Regions from separate parts of the Peribacillus sp. 05N428 genome, predicted to be linked through region 3. Evidence: riboswitches for the same ligand, from Rfam matches in the RefSeq annotation. Region 3 holds a riboswitch; each other region holds the start of a gene.
The links. Region 3 has a riboswitch for preQ1 ahead of queF (preQ(1) synthase). Riboswitches for the same ligand answer to the same signal wherever they lie in the genome.

Region 1: another riboswitch for preQ1. It lies ahead of queC (7-cyano-7-deazaguanine synthase QueC); the one in region 3 lies ahead of queF (preQ(1) synthase).
Region 2: another riboswitch for preQ1. It lies ahead of AC1DIV_RS11920 (QueT transporter family protein); the one in region 3 lies ahead of queF (preQ(1) synthase).

What each region holds. Positions count from the first base shown of each region.
Region 1 is NZ_JBFTMS010000003.1:25,152-29,956, reverse strand. Features, by position in the region: gene AC1DIV_RS03430 (TetR/AcrR family transcriptional regulator) at 1-531, shown strand, start outside; gene AC1DIV_RS03425 (DUF4260 domain-containing protein) at 583-930, shown strand; gene queE (7-carboxy-7-deazaguanine synthase QueE) at 975-1,703, opposite strand; gene queD (6-carboxytetrahydropterin synthase QueD) at 1,696-2,166, opposite strand; gene queC (7-cyano-7-deazaguanine synthase QueC) at 2,166-2,831, opposite strand; PreQ1 riboswitch class I at 2,886-2,928, opposite strand; gene AC1DIV_RS03405 (methyl-accepting chemotaxis protein) at 3,113-4,792, shown strand.
Region 2 is NZ_JBFTMS010000010.1:50,512-55,316, forward strand. Features, by position in the region: gene AC1DIV_RS11910 (PAS domain-containing sensor histidine kinase) at 1-1,594, opposite strand, end outside; gene AC1DIV_RS11915 (TVP38/TMEM64 family protein) at 1,711-2,367, opposite strand; gene AC1DIV_RS11920 (QueT transporter family protein) at 2,491-2,976, opposite strand; PreQ1 riboswitch class I at 2,983-3,027, opposite strand; gene AC1DIV_RS11925 (YbaK/EbsC family protein) at 3,200-3,721, shown strand; gene AC1DIV_RS11930 (CBS domain-containing protein) at 3,828-4,640, shown strand; gene AC1DIV_RS11935 (DUF3892 domain-containing protein) at 4,724-4,805, opposite strand, start outside.
Region 3 is NZ_JBFTMS010000010.1:156,296-161,100, forward strand. Features, by position in the region: gene AC1DIV_RS12420 (YfmQ family protein) at 274-723, shown strand; gene AC1DIV_RS12425 (BA3454 family stress response protein) at 1,210-1,500, opposite strand; gene AC1DIV_RS12430 (EamA family transporter) at 1,595-2,431, opposite strand; PreQ1 riboswitch class I at 2,583-2,628, shown strand; gene queF (preQ(1) synthase) at 2,733-3,233, shown strand; gene AC1DIV_RS12440 (aspartate kinase) at 3,436-4,782, shown strand.

The DNA of each region.
Region 1 (4,805 bases), on a different contig from region 3:
GACATGGTTTTGAATGAAGCTAGAAACCTTTTTGCAGCGTTAGGGTATTCGAATGTCTCGATGAGGCAATTGGCTAAATCATTGGATTGCAGTCATGGAGCCATTTATTATCATTTTAAAAACAAGGCGGAAATATTTTATAGTTTAGTGAAAACGGATTTTTCCGTTTTAAATTCTTTAATCGATGATATCATCCTGTCGGAAAATGACCCTTCTGTAAAAATGGAAAAGATTTTATTGTGCTTCTTGGAGTTTGGTTTAACCCAACAGAATCATTATTCCATCATGTTTTTATCGAAGGAAAAAGAAATTCAGCAGTTACTTCAATTCGATTCTAATAAAACATACGAAAAGCTAATCCAGTCCTTGACGGATCTAACGGACAACAAACTGAATCCTGCATCCATTTGGTCGATTTTTCTTTCTCTTCACGGATTCATAACTTTTTATATTAATTCTGAGCTATCTTATCAAGATGTAAAAGGTTTAGCCTATTTTCATGTAAAAAATATCACCAAGAACATCATATAATTTTTTCGGACACTATTGACCAATGGTCAATTAAACTTTGGAGGTTATGAAATGGTGAAGAAATTCCTTCATATTGAAGGACTTATGGTCCTTTTAGCGGTGATTTATATCTATTCGTTATATGAATTCAGCTGGTGGATTTTCCTTTTGTTGATTTTGTCCCCTGATGTTTCCATGCTGGCCTATCTGATCGATGATCGGATTGGAGCAAAGGTTTATAACGCATTCCATACTTATATCGTTTCCATCTTCATGATTTTGTTAGCCATATTCCTAAAGTCGGATGCATGGATGATGATTGGTTTAATTTGGACCGCACATATAGGAATGGATCGCTTATTTGGATATGGCCTAAAATACACATCATCCTTCAAAGCTACACACATGCAAAGGTTGTAATAAGCTTAAAAGGCAGTGTGATTAAACATCACACTGCCTTTACTTTACACGCCCCGCTTGTTACCCCATATATAGGTATGCAGCTGGGGCAGGACTTTCACATCATTCAATTCATCATCCGCTATCACTTTATCAATTAACTCTTCGTACTTCTTCAATAGGCCGCTGATCAATTGACGATCATCCGCCGTCCTGCTGTCGTCATTGCCGACCTGCAGATAAAAAGGAATATCCGGGTACCGCCCATGTACATGTTTGGCATATTGATAATCTTCCTCGTTAAAGACGACGATCTTCAATGAAACATGGTTTTCTGGATTTCGATTGGCAAGATTCGAGATGATTTGGTCAAGCACCGTAAAGTCCGTGTTCATTCCAGAGCTCGGCGGCTTAGGTGAGATAGTCAGTTCATCAATATCGAGAAACCAATCCTGCCATCGGCTCCCTTGTGTTTCGACACCAATTTTCATTTTATTTTCATGTAAGATCGCTATCAAGCCGTTTAGGTTTTTCAGTAGGGCCGGGTTTCCCCCAGATATCGTCACGAAGGAAAAACCGGAACCCCCAATTCGCTTCAGCTCATCCCATATTTCATCGGCAGTCATCTGAACGGTATCTTCCTTACCTGTGCCATCCCAAGTAAATGCGGAATCACACCAGGAACATGAATAATCGCAGCCGGCCGTCCGAACGAACATGGTTTTTTGACCAATGACCATTCCCTCTCCTTGGATGGTCGGCCCGAAGATTTCCATAACCGGGAGTTTACTCACTTTCCATCCACTCCCGTCTGGCTTCGGCATAGCTTGTCGGCGTTTCGTACAGTCGAACAAATTCGACTCTAGCACCCTCATATTCTTTTAATGAAAGGGCTTCGGCCATTTTTTCATAGATCCAGACAACCATATTTTCAGCTGTTGTATTCATGAGCGGCAGGGTTTCATTCAAATAACGATGATCCAGGTGGATTTCGATTTCATTTTTCCATATATCCTTGATGTCACCAAAATCTATCATCAACCCGCGTGAATCCGTATACCCGCTCAATCCGAAAATGACTTTATACGTGTGGCCATGCAGGTTCTTGCATTTCCCTTCATAGTCATGCAGATGGTGCGCCGCGTCAAAGGTGAATTCCTTACTCACGAGAACCCTCTTGTTTGTATACTTCAATTGGCTGCGCTGGATATCTTCATCTATTTTCTGGAGTTTATCCACTATCTTAAAACCGTACATCATGAAAGCACCTTCCGTCTGCTTACATAGTCATCGAGTCCTTTTTTCCGCAGATTACATGCCGGACAATCTCCACAGCCATCGGAGATGATTCCGTTATAGCAAGTCAGGGTCTTTTCGCGGACAAAGTCGAATGCGCCAAGCTGGTCAGCAAGCTCCCATGTTTCCTCTTTATTAAGCCACATTAGCGGCGTATCAATCACGAATGACTGGTCCATCGACAAGTTCAAGGTCACATTCAACGATTTAATGAATACATCGCGGCAGTCAGGATATCCGCTGAAATCCGTTTCACAAACACCTGTGACAATATGTTTAGCGCCAATCTGACTCGCAAGCACTCCGGCAAACGAAAGGAACAGCAAATTCCTCCCTGGTACGAACGTCGACGGCAGCTCCCCTTCTTCTCCGTCCGCCACTGCGATATCACTTCTTGTCAATGCATTCGGTGCCAGTTGGTTCAGCAGCGACATGTCAAGGATATGATGGTTCACGCCCAATTCCTTGGCAATTTTTTGAGCACATTCGATTTCCAAGCTATGCCGCTGATTATAATCGAACGTCACCGCTTCCACTTCCTCAAATCTCTCCAATGCCCAAAACAGGCACGTCGTACTGTCCTGCCCTCCGCTAAACACAACCACTGCCTTTTCTTTCTTCTTCATTCTATAAAACTCCTTTTTACGGAAAAAAACAGCACCCTAAGAATAGAGCACTGTTTCTCCTTAGTTTTTTTGAGAGGGTAGCTAGAACCTCTTCCGCCATAACGCGGAATATTATATTTTTCCAAGTCAATAGTAACTTGAAAATGATAAGAAATCAAGATGTTTATATAAAGTGAACATTAGACCTGGTGGAAAATTTGGTTAACTTTTCATTACTTAAAAATCACATTAAAAATCCGATAAAAAGAGTGAATAAAATATCGATAAAGGGGTCCAATAATTTGAAAAGCATTAAAGCAAAGGTATTGGTGGCATTTTCACTCATCATATCTTTATGTGTCATCTTAGGAGCATTCAACATTTATAGCAGCAACAAGTCACTGGTATACTCACAGGATATCATCGAAAGGGAACTTCCGCTTCTTATCCAAGACGAAAAGCTCCTATATAATCTAGCACAAAGAACCGCATTCGTCCGGGCCTATATTCTATATGGCGACGAGAGTTATAAAGAAAGGTTCTTACAATATACCGAAGAAAGCCAGGTCATCCAGGAGGAACTCCTAGCCTTAAGCGATTCTGATAAAACAAAGGAATTGATCGAGAAGAGCGTGGATTGGAGGACGATGATTGTAGAACGGGTATTTATCCAGTATGAAAAAGGAAATGAAGAACGCGCTAAAGAGATACTCAAAAATGAAGTGGCGCCAATCAGCAATGAAGTAATGGAGGGTTTCAAGGAGCTTGCTTCTAAACGCGAGGAATTGATTGTCGCTTCAGGTAAAACCGTCATCGAAAGCGGGAAATCGGTCAAGACGACAAGTATCATCTTATCCATTGCAGCAGTCCTTATCGGCCTTGTGCTGGCGCTTGTTACTGCCAACCTCATTACCACCCCCCTCCTTAAAATTAGGGACAGGATGAAAATGGTGGCTGACGGAGAGCTGAATCATGAGCCCCTGGAGCAAAAGTCATATGATGAACTGGGCGAATTAACGGTCTCCGCCAACCTAATGCAGAAAAACCTTCGTGATACGATCGAAAAAATGCTCGTTATTTCGCAATCCGTTACCAACCAAAGCGAGGATCTGACTCAATCAGCAAATGAAGTGCAGCAGGGCAGCAAGCAAATAGCGTCTACGATGTATGAACTTTCGGAAGGTTCGGAGTCACAAGCCAGCCGGGCAGCCGAAATGGTTCGCATGATGGATGATTTCACCGGCAGGATCGAGTTGGCCCACCTGGAAGGAGCGGATGTGGCTAGAAGTTCAACCGAAATCCTTTCCTTGACCAAGGACGGCACCGCTTTAATGCGCAGTTCAGTCCAACAGATGCAAAGTATTGATGGGATTGTCAAAAATGCCGTAGAGCAAGTGAAAGGGCTCGATTCTCAATCACAGCAAATCTCGCAGCTTGTGCAGGTCATCAAAGATATATCCAATCAAACCAATCTATTGGCGCTGAATGCAGCCATAGAGGCCGCTCGTGCTGGTGAACATGGCAAGGGCTTTGCCGTCGTCGCCGATGAAGTGCGGAAACTCGCTGAAGAGGTCACACACTCCGTTGGGGATATCACCAATATTGTCTCCGCCATTCAAACGGGTTCAAAAACAGTCGTCCACTCCCTGGAAGATGGTTATACTCAAGTGGATGAAGGCACGAAACAGATCACACTCACAGGCCGAACCTTTGAAACAATCAATCACTCTGTCGGGAATATGGAAATGAAAATACAGCATATTACCGAAGAATTGAACTATATCTCCACAAATAGCAAAAAAATCAATCAGGCTATCGAAGATATCGCTGCCTTTTCTGAAGAGTCCGCGGCAGGAATCGAACAAGTCTCCGCCTCCGCTCAGCAATCCAGTTCTTCGATGGATGAAATCACGAATCATGCCAGTGAACTTGCATCTTCGGCAGAATTGCTGACTGCACAGGTTAAGAAATTCCAATTATGACACTAGCAAGTTC
Region 2 (4,805 bases), 110 kb from region 3:
CTTGGTTCAGTTCACTGTTAAACCGGACCTTTCCCCGATGCGCCTCAATGATTCGGCAACTGACTGTCAATCCTAATCCGGTTCCTTTTTCTTTTGAAGAATAGAAAGGCTCTCCAAGATGTTTTATGCGGTTTTTTTCTATTCCGCTTCCATTATCTTTGATGGTGATGGAAAGGTTATTGTTCATTCGTTCGAAATCAACCCAAATGTGGTCGGCGGATGCCTCCATGGAATTCTTGAGCATGTTTATGAAAACTTGTTTTAATTGGTTTCCCTCACATAATAGAAGCGGTATTTCATTTTTGACAGATATTGATATTTGGGTGGGGTACGAGTCCGCCTCTGGTTTCAACAAGGTTTTGACATCATTCATCAGGTCGATGATTTGATGTTTGCTGAATGGAAGTTCCTGTGGTTTTGCCAGAACGAGTAACTCGCTTACAATAAGATTGATCCGGTCCAATTCACTTAACATGATCGTGTAGTAATGTTCATAGGGATGGTCGCTCTTTTTAAGCAGCTGGACGAAACCTTTTAAAGAAGTCAGCGGATTTCGTACCTCGTGGGCTACACTTGCGGCAAGTTCGCCGACTATCGATAATTTTTCGGTTCTTCTTAAGCGTGCTTCGGTTTCTCGAATTTGAGTGACTTCTTTAGCATAAGTAATGATTCCGACTAAATCCTCGCCAACCATCATCGGGACAAACGTACAAGAAAGTAAGATGGACTTCCCGTACTTCGTCAGGAATTCTATATCTTTCCCTTTTTTGATCCCCTTTTGGTTTTCCATGACATATTGGCATGATGTACGGATCAATTCCGCGTCTTCTGCTGAAAAATTCAAATTAATGAATGAGGCGCCATGTATTTCTTCCTGTTGAAAGCCTGTTACCGTTTCAAACCTTGGATTCACGGTCGTGATCATTCCATTTAAATCAAGCATCAGCATCGGATAAGGGTTGTGTTCAAACAATGATTTATAGCGTTGTTCGCTATCGAATAATTGATTCTCCGCGACAACTCTTTCAGATATATCCCTGCCAATGACGACTAAGCCTTTACGAGAACCATCTTCATTGAACAGGGGAACTTTAATCGTATCAAAGGTCTTGTGATTGCCATCGGGAAGAGGGATGATTTCCTCGCACCTAGTAATTTCCCCCTTTACCCACGTTTCTTCATCGGAAACTTCACAGTAGATCAAAGATTCTTTATAAAATTCGGAGTATTCCGCGAGCTCGCTATCTCTTTTTCCCTTATAATCTACATGCTCCAATTGAAATAATTGCAGCCCGAAGGTATTGGATTCAAGCCATCGGCCATCCCCATCCTTGAAATTAACGAAATCCACCATTGAATTGATGAGTGTGCGCCGACGTTGTTCCGCTTCTTTTAATCGTTTGAATTCTTCTTTTTTAGCTAAATAAAGATATAGAATTAAGCCTATTGATAAAAGGAAAACAATGCCTTCCGCCCTTTGGAGTTGAATGAAGACTTCTTTATTATGGATATTTGTAGTTAAAAAATAGTCGAATACGACTAATGTAAGAATCCCGGATAGGATATATATTGCTAAGATGGAGCGTTTGGACATGGAGATTCTCCCTGATTTTAAGACATTTCAAAGGTAAAATTACATACACATTTTAACAAACTATCGGAAAAAAATATATGCAGAATCTCTAAATAAAAAAACAGGGGCCAATGTGGTCACCTGTTTTTTCTGAAGAGGGTTAGTTTCTTCTTCTTTTTTGCACGCTTATAGATCATGAAGAATAGTAAGAAGAGGAGTGCAAGCGCAGCTAGCGTATATTGGTTCATTTCAACAGATAGCAGTCCATAGGGAATCAGTGATAGGAAGAAAAAGTATATAAGGTTGCCAAGTGCCGTCGCCAATAAAAAGTCTTTGAAAGTGATGGTGCTGACTCCAGCTGCCAAGTTAATTAAGCTTGTTGGGATAAGCGGGAAAATCCTGCCTGTAAACACGTACATGAAGCCATGCTCCACTACAGATTCTTGCCATTTTTCACCAATCTTCTTTAAAAGAAGCTCCTGAAACCAGTTTCTGGCTGCATAAAAAATGAATCCTGAGGCAACAACACTTGTAAACCAACTCCATAGATAGCCATATATGAATCCGAATATCGTGACATTGATGGTCAGGAGCAAAATTAAGGGGATGATTGTAAAAGAATTTTGTACAAACATCAATACGAATGTCACAATAAATGTAAGCAAAAGATTTTCCTTCAATATGCCAATAACAGAATCCAAATCACTTTTCCAAACCAAAGTGAACAGTTCTGCATTAGAGTATATAAAAATTGCGATTACAAGTAGACCGATTATGGTCAGGACTTTTTTCAAAGGGCCACCACCATTCTTACTAATAGTTTATCATTTTCGAGTTCAATGGTGAAAAAAAAGAGCTGCCGCATCATGCAGACAGCTCTTTTCCATTATAGTGGCTTAACGGCGCGAAGATTCCTTTTAAAGCCACTTTTCAAACTGAATTCTTTTGTTCATTCCATAAATGATTGGCGCTCCAATCAAAAGGACAACGAACTCACCGACAGCTGTAGTCATCCAGCTTAGCCAGAATGGCAAGCCAAAGGCAAGGTTCAGTTCAATTGCAATTAAAAACATTGTGAACGTGAAAAAGATAATCGTAGCGATCATACGTCCTTTAATGCCTTTTATGAAACGAGAAACATAAATGACAAGCAATAAGGCGAGCAGGGATTGCCCCACCCCAAAAATCAAATCATATGGCACCATCGGCGAAAAGAGCAGATTCGATATGAAGACTCCTCCAACGATACCGTAGATATATTTTTTATTGAATACAATCAGATGATTCAACATTTCCGGTACACGGAATTGGAACATCTCAAAAGCTATTGGTTTAAACACCAATGAGACCGCCACATACAAGGCAGCCAATAACCCGTTTATCACGAGTGTACGAACATTCATTTTACTCTCTCCCTAGTTTTTTATCGTGGGATGGTTACGAACCACGTGCAGGCGTTTACCCGATGATTAATAGTATCCCATGTAAGCTTGTTTCGTCAATTTGTAAAGAATGGTTTTAATTTATAGGTTTCCAATCAGATGAAGCAGCACAATTGGATTTTGAATTATTGCAATGAAGGATGATATTATTTCAATATGTACATAAAAAGGAGTGAATATTAATATGTCGATCGAAAGTGTCAAAAGCCATTTTAAACAATGGAATCGGGAAGGCGACGTAAAGGAGTTCGAAACATCTAGTGCAACGGTGATTGAGGCAGCGGAAACCATCGGTGTTATCCCAGCGCGGATTGCCAAGACCCTTTCCTTTAAAGGGGAAGGTGAACACGCGATTTTGGTCGTTGCCGCAGGGGACGCGAAAGTGGATAATAAGAAATTTCGTCAGACGTTCGGTTTCAAGGCACGAATGCTTTCACCTGATGAAGTGCTTGCACAGACCGGCCATGCAATCGGAGGCGTTTGCCCGTTTGGCCTGGCAAACGATTTAGCTGTTTTTCTTGATGTATCGATGAAACGCTTCGAGTCATTGTTTCCGGCTTGCGGCAGTTCAAACTCTGCAATAGAACTTACACTCGCTGAATTGTTTGAATATTCAGGTGCCAAGGATTGGGTAGATGTTTGTAAGGGGTGGGAAGAAAAGCGGAATGTGGATACGGCGGCAGGAAATGCAGTTGATGGCATTTGAAATGGGATGGAATCCACTACAGTGAACTTTATTTGCGGGGGCCTCATGCATTTCTTTTATTAAAGCGGAAAACGGGCAGAAAGTGTTCCTGATCGGAGGGTGAAAGATGTTAAATGGAAGCGAAAGAAAAAGCAATAGCAGCTATCTGAGTCTTAAAACTCTTTATGAAGAAAATATAACGGTTAAGAGCATTGCCCAGGAGCTTGAGTTTTGCCATAAAAACGATCTGGCGCTGGATATCCAGAAAGCAATGAAAAAAAAGAATTTTGATATATTGGCAGTCCAAGATCAAGGGGAAATCATCGGATATATCGAAAGGCAAGAACTAGGTGAAGGAAGTATTTCTGAATATATGAGAAACTTCTCACCAAGGGAAATGGTTTCGAATTCAACCCCTTTGATCCAGCTTCTCCATATTTTTAAGAATAAGACAAGGGTGTTCGTATTAGAGAATAATTCAATTAAAATGTTGATTACCCATGCCGACCTCCAAAAGCCTCCGATCAGGATGCTGATATTCGGATATATTACCTTATTGGAAATGAGGATGAGCGATATCATCCTGGATAGATTCGGCGATGGCAGCTGGTATCCAATGATCAGCGAAGACCGTTTAGAAAAGGCAACTGAATTATATAAAAGGAGAATCGATAAAAATGAGGATATCAATATAATAGAGTGCCTGCAAATCAGTGATAAATTCGATATTATACATAAAGATAAAGAATTGAGGCACTTCTTCCAAATCCCTTCGAAAAGTAAAGGGAAGAAGGATGCGAATGCCATCCGAAAATTACGGGATAAGATTTCCCATGCTAATGAACTGGGTCTGGACATGTCATGGATGGAAATCATCGAGGTTGTCGAGTCCTGCGGCCGACTGCTCGAAATCTCTGAATCCTATCCTTATGAAAAATAAGATCCGGCTAATCATGCTGGTTCTTTTTTTTGCGCATCCAGATAGAAAAAAACTGCCCATATCAGGCAGTCTCCCCGAAAAACTCAAAACTCCGGCAGTTGATCCAGGTTATTTTCTTTAATCCCATCGGGCTCACTCCGTAATATGTCACGTCCATATTTATGA
Region 3 (4,805 bases):
TCCTCCTGAATAAACATATTAGTTGTATATAAAAATCCATTTTTGTAATCAAATGATTCAAAAATGGATTCTTTTTTTTGATTTAGTATACACTTTTAAATAATAGTTTGATTATCTAATGCCCTTCTTCGAGAACCCGTTAGTTTAAGTACAGCGGTATAACTAATGTGAAACGTTAATAGAACGGACACATCTACTAAGAAAAACGGTCAGCCCCTTTTGATATAATAAGTGATATAAGAATTAATTTATAAATGTAGCGGAGATGATGAATTGACTTTGCCGGTTTTGATTTTGACAATTATCTTAAGTTTGTTAAAAATATTGGTTTCCTGTCTTCCAACCGATGCAGTTAATTGGATTATCAGCAAATTTAAAATACACGCAGAAATTAGTGGCGGGAATGCGATCGTAACCTTTGACGGAAAACGTTTAGAAGGTGAAGAAAAAATTCAAGTTATTAATTATTTTAATAAAGCTAGGTTTTTGAAGAAAAATCATATATTCCCAGGGAACGAGCAATTGTTTTTACATCCAGAGAACAGCGGGACTCCATTGGTCATTGATACTAAAAGAGGCAAAAAGGATGTTAGGTTATTTGTATATATTTACAGCGACCGTGTGGATGTAGTTAAACAGTACAGGAAGAAGCTCATTTCTTATAGTCTGTTTTCCGATAGCCTCCAAGAACGTTCCATGCCATTAATAAGAAATTTAGTTTAATAGAACATTAAAAAGACGGTCCTTAAAAGACCGTCTTTGAGTTTGCAAACAAAAGGGTTCTAACTAAAATTTAAAACAAAGTTGATTGGAACGGAAGATGCGAGACTCCTGCGGGAAAAGCGAGTCCAAGGGAGACCCCGCAGGCGCAAAGGCACCGAGGAGGCTCCTGACCGCCCGCGGAAAGCGAGTGCCTGGAGTGGAAATTAACGGTTAAATTGTCTACAGCTGAGACGCGCCTTTAAAAGACCGTCTTTTTAAAAGACTTTTATTATATAATCCCATTTCAATTGGGAATTTTTTCATAATAAAAAATTCTAGTACACAAACTGACATCTTAATTTTAGTGTCTTTTGAATAATAATAATTAAAAGTGTTTTTAAGCAGGAGGGAATTGCTGCAAGAGGGTCGTTAATCGTGCATATGAAAAGTATTTTGAATAGTATTTAAGGTAAAAAAAAGCAGGTATCTATTGCGATGCCTGCTTTTTTATGCTTTCCATTGTTTTTCAACTTGATGAAGGGCTTGTTGTAAAATTACTTCATGATCAGTACCCGGTTTAGTTAGGACGTTAGTTTGATAAGATTTTCCTTGGAAATCAACTGTTACTGTAACTTTTACCATTATGCATCTTTCCTTTCCTGATTCAGAATTAAATGAGGTGGTTGTACCTATTTCTTTTATACCCGTGGCAGAAGGATAATCAAACATTTCAAAAGCAGTAAAATCGAGAAAGTTAATATTCAAAATTATCTGATATTTTTCAGGAGGTGTCAACACTTTTTTTTTTGACCTACTCTATTTTCCGGTTAAATAAAAAACGACCTGGCTTAAATACATGACAGCCAGGTCGTTTTTATTATACGAACTATATTTATATTTTAGTTAAAATAATACCGATTAATGCCGCTAGAACACCGGCAATTTGATAGGTTTTTAGTTTTTCCTTGAATATATAACATCCAGCGAATACGACAACCAAACAGTTCAGGCTGACGACAGGGAAAATGATGCTTGCGATGCCGGTGTTCAACGCAAAGAAATAACATCCATAGCCTATCATGCTTAAAAAGCCTACTAAGGAACCGATTTTGACTTCCTTTAGCTTGATTTTTTCTTTTTTAAAGGCTAGAGCCGAAAGAAGATAAAGCATTCCGCCTCCATACATTGATACAAGGATATCAAGGGAGTTTAAATGAAGACGTGTTGATGTCGTCATAAGAATGCCGAGCACACCAAAAGATAAGATGGAGAGTAATGTGTGCATCATCCATGGGACATATTGATGATTACCTTTTGCATTAGGTGTATATTGGATGACTAATGTAGCGATAAACATGCAGGCGATTCCACTCCACTGCAAGGAAGAAATATGTTCGTGAAAAATTAAAGCTGCACAGAGAATGGGGAATATGGCATTCGCTGCGATTAATGGAGATGTCAAGCTTGCCGGACCCTTTTCAAAGGCGCTTGCCATCTGGATGTTACCATTGGCGTTCAGTACACCAATTGCTGCACCAAGCATGATGGACAGCCATTTCATCTGCAAACCATCCATTAATACTCCATAAACAATGGACAAAATAAATGCTGAAAAATAAAAGAAAAATTGGATATGTATCTTGGAATACCCTTTTCCGCTGCTCCATTTAAAAATGCTGTTATTGATTCCGAAGCATAAACTCGTGATGAGTGCTGCAAAAATCCACATTGACTTAATCTCTTCCTTCGTGTAGGATAAACTTCTTCTACATTTTAAGCTGAATGCCATCAAGAATCAAACCAAATTTAAAATGTATGATTGACAGATTAGATTATTTTTTCTATATTTACTATGACAATTTTAAAATATTTCCCGATATACGGGAGAGGTTCATAGCATCACCCTCTTAAAAAAACTATGGCTTTGATATTTTTCGCGAATCAACCATATCTTTGAGGAGATATGGTTTTTGTTATATAGAGGCCCATTTTATGAATCTCCCTGAAATGTGGGATTAGGAGGACTTTTCATGTCTGGAAGAAAAGAAGAAGAATTAAAAAAAGATATCACACTGCTTGGGAATCAAGGAACAAAATATACATTCGACTATGCTCCTGAAATCCTTGAATCATTCGATAACAAGCATCCGAACCGGGATTATTTCGTCAAATTCAATTGCCCGGAATTCACTAGTTTATGTCCGATCACGGGCCAGCCGGACTTTGCTACCATTTACATCAGCTATATTCCCAGTGTGAAAATGGTGGAAAGCAAGTCTTTGAAACTTTATTTATTCAGCTTCCGCAATCATGGTGATTTCCATGAAGACTGCATGAACATCATCATGAATGATTTAATCGAATTGATGGACCCTAAATATATTGAAGTATGGGGCAAGTTTACACCAAGGGGCGGAATTTCCATCGACCCTTACACGAATTATGGGAAACCAGGTACGAAGTATGAGGAAATGGCGAATTACCGCTTGATGAATCATGACTTATACCCGGAAACCGTGGATAATCGCTAAAGAATGGAGAGACAATGGGCATATGCCCGTTGTCTTTTTTTTAGTTATAGCTAATTTCGATCAGTGGTTCTGTCATTCTGTCCTTTTTAAAAGTACAAATGTCCTCCTATAATGGAATTTCCACTTGATTGTTTCGAGAAAAAGCGTAATAATAGGGAGAGTTAATTTTGACAGAATATTTACGAAAATAGGGGATGTCGAGATGAAAGTTGCAAAGTTTGGTGGAAGTTCACTTGCGTCAGGTGAACAGTTGAGGAAGGTATTCGAAATTGTTGTTTCTGATCCAGAGAGGAAGATTGTGGTCGTTTCCGCTCCAGGAAAACGCAATTCCGATGATATAAAGGTAACGGATTTATTGATTGAAGCTGCGGAACAGCAGCTGCGCGGGGATAACGGAGAGCATTTGATAGAAGATGTTGTATCCCGCTATGCGAGCATTGCTGCAGAGTTGGATATATCCGAGAGTGTCATCACAGGGATTCATGAAAATTTAATGGCACTGCTGCATGCAGATCAATCTAACCCGAAGCGCTATCTGGATGCCTTGAAGGCCGGTGGCGAGGATAATAATGCGAAGCTGGTCGCAGGTTATTTCCAAAGCCTTGGAGTGGAGGCGCAGTATATCAATCCGAAGAAGGCAGGCTTGATCGTAACGGATGAAGGTGGATTTACCAGGGTGCTGCCAGAGTCTTATGATCGGTTATATGCTCTGCGTGATGAGCCAGGAATCGTTGTATTTCCAGGATTCTTCGGATATACGTTAGATGGTGATGTGTTAACCTTCTCAAGAAGCGGTTCCGATATTACGGGTTCGATTCTTGCTAATGGGGTCAAGGCTGATTTGTATGAGAACTTTACGGACGTGGATGCCGTTTATGCGGTGAATCCAAATGTGGTTTCCAATCCGAAGGGAATCCGGGAACTAACCTATCGTGAGATGCGTGAGCTTTCTTATGCAGGTTTCTCGGTATTTCATGATGAGGCGCTGATTCCTGCATTCCGTGCGGGAATACCTGTCCATATCCAGAATACGAACAATCCGGCGGCACAAGGGACCCGCATTGTGAATACACGGGATAATACGAACGGGCCGGTTATTGGGATTGCGAGTGATAAAGGATTTTGCAGTATTTACATTAGCAAATATTTGATGAACCGGGAAGTTGGTTTTGGCCGGAAACTGCTGCACATCCTCGAGGATTATGGAGTTTCATATGAGCATATTCCATCAGGCATCGATGATGTGACGCTTATTCTTAGGCAGGACCAGATGAAAGGGGATGCCGAGAAGAAAATCATTTCCCGAATCAAGAAAGAGCTTCATGCCGATGAAGTGAATGTGGAGCATGATCTTGCCTTGATCATGGTTGTAGGGGAAGGAATGCGCCATAATGTCGGTACAACGGCAAGAGCGTCAAAAGCCTTGGCCGAAGCAAAGGTGAATATTGAGATGATCAACCAGGGCTCTTCGGAGGTAAGCATGATGTTCGGTGTGAAAGGGCACAACGAAGAGACGGCAATTCAGGCATTATATCACGAGTTCTTTTGAGTATGAGCGTTTAGGGACCTCCT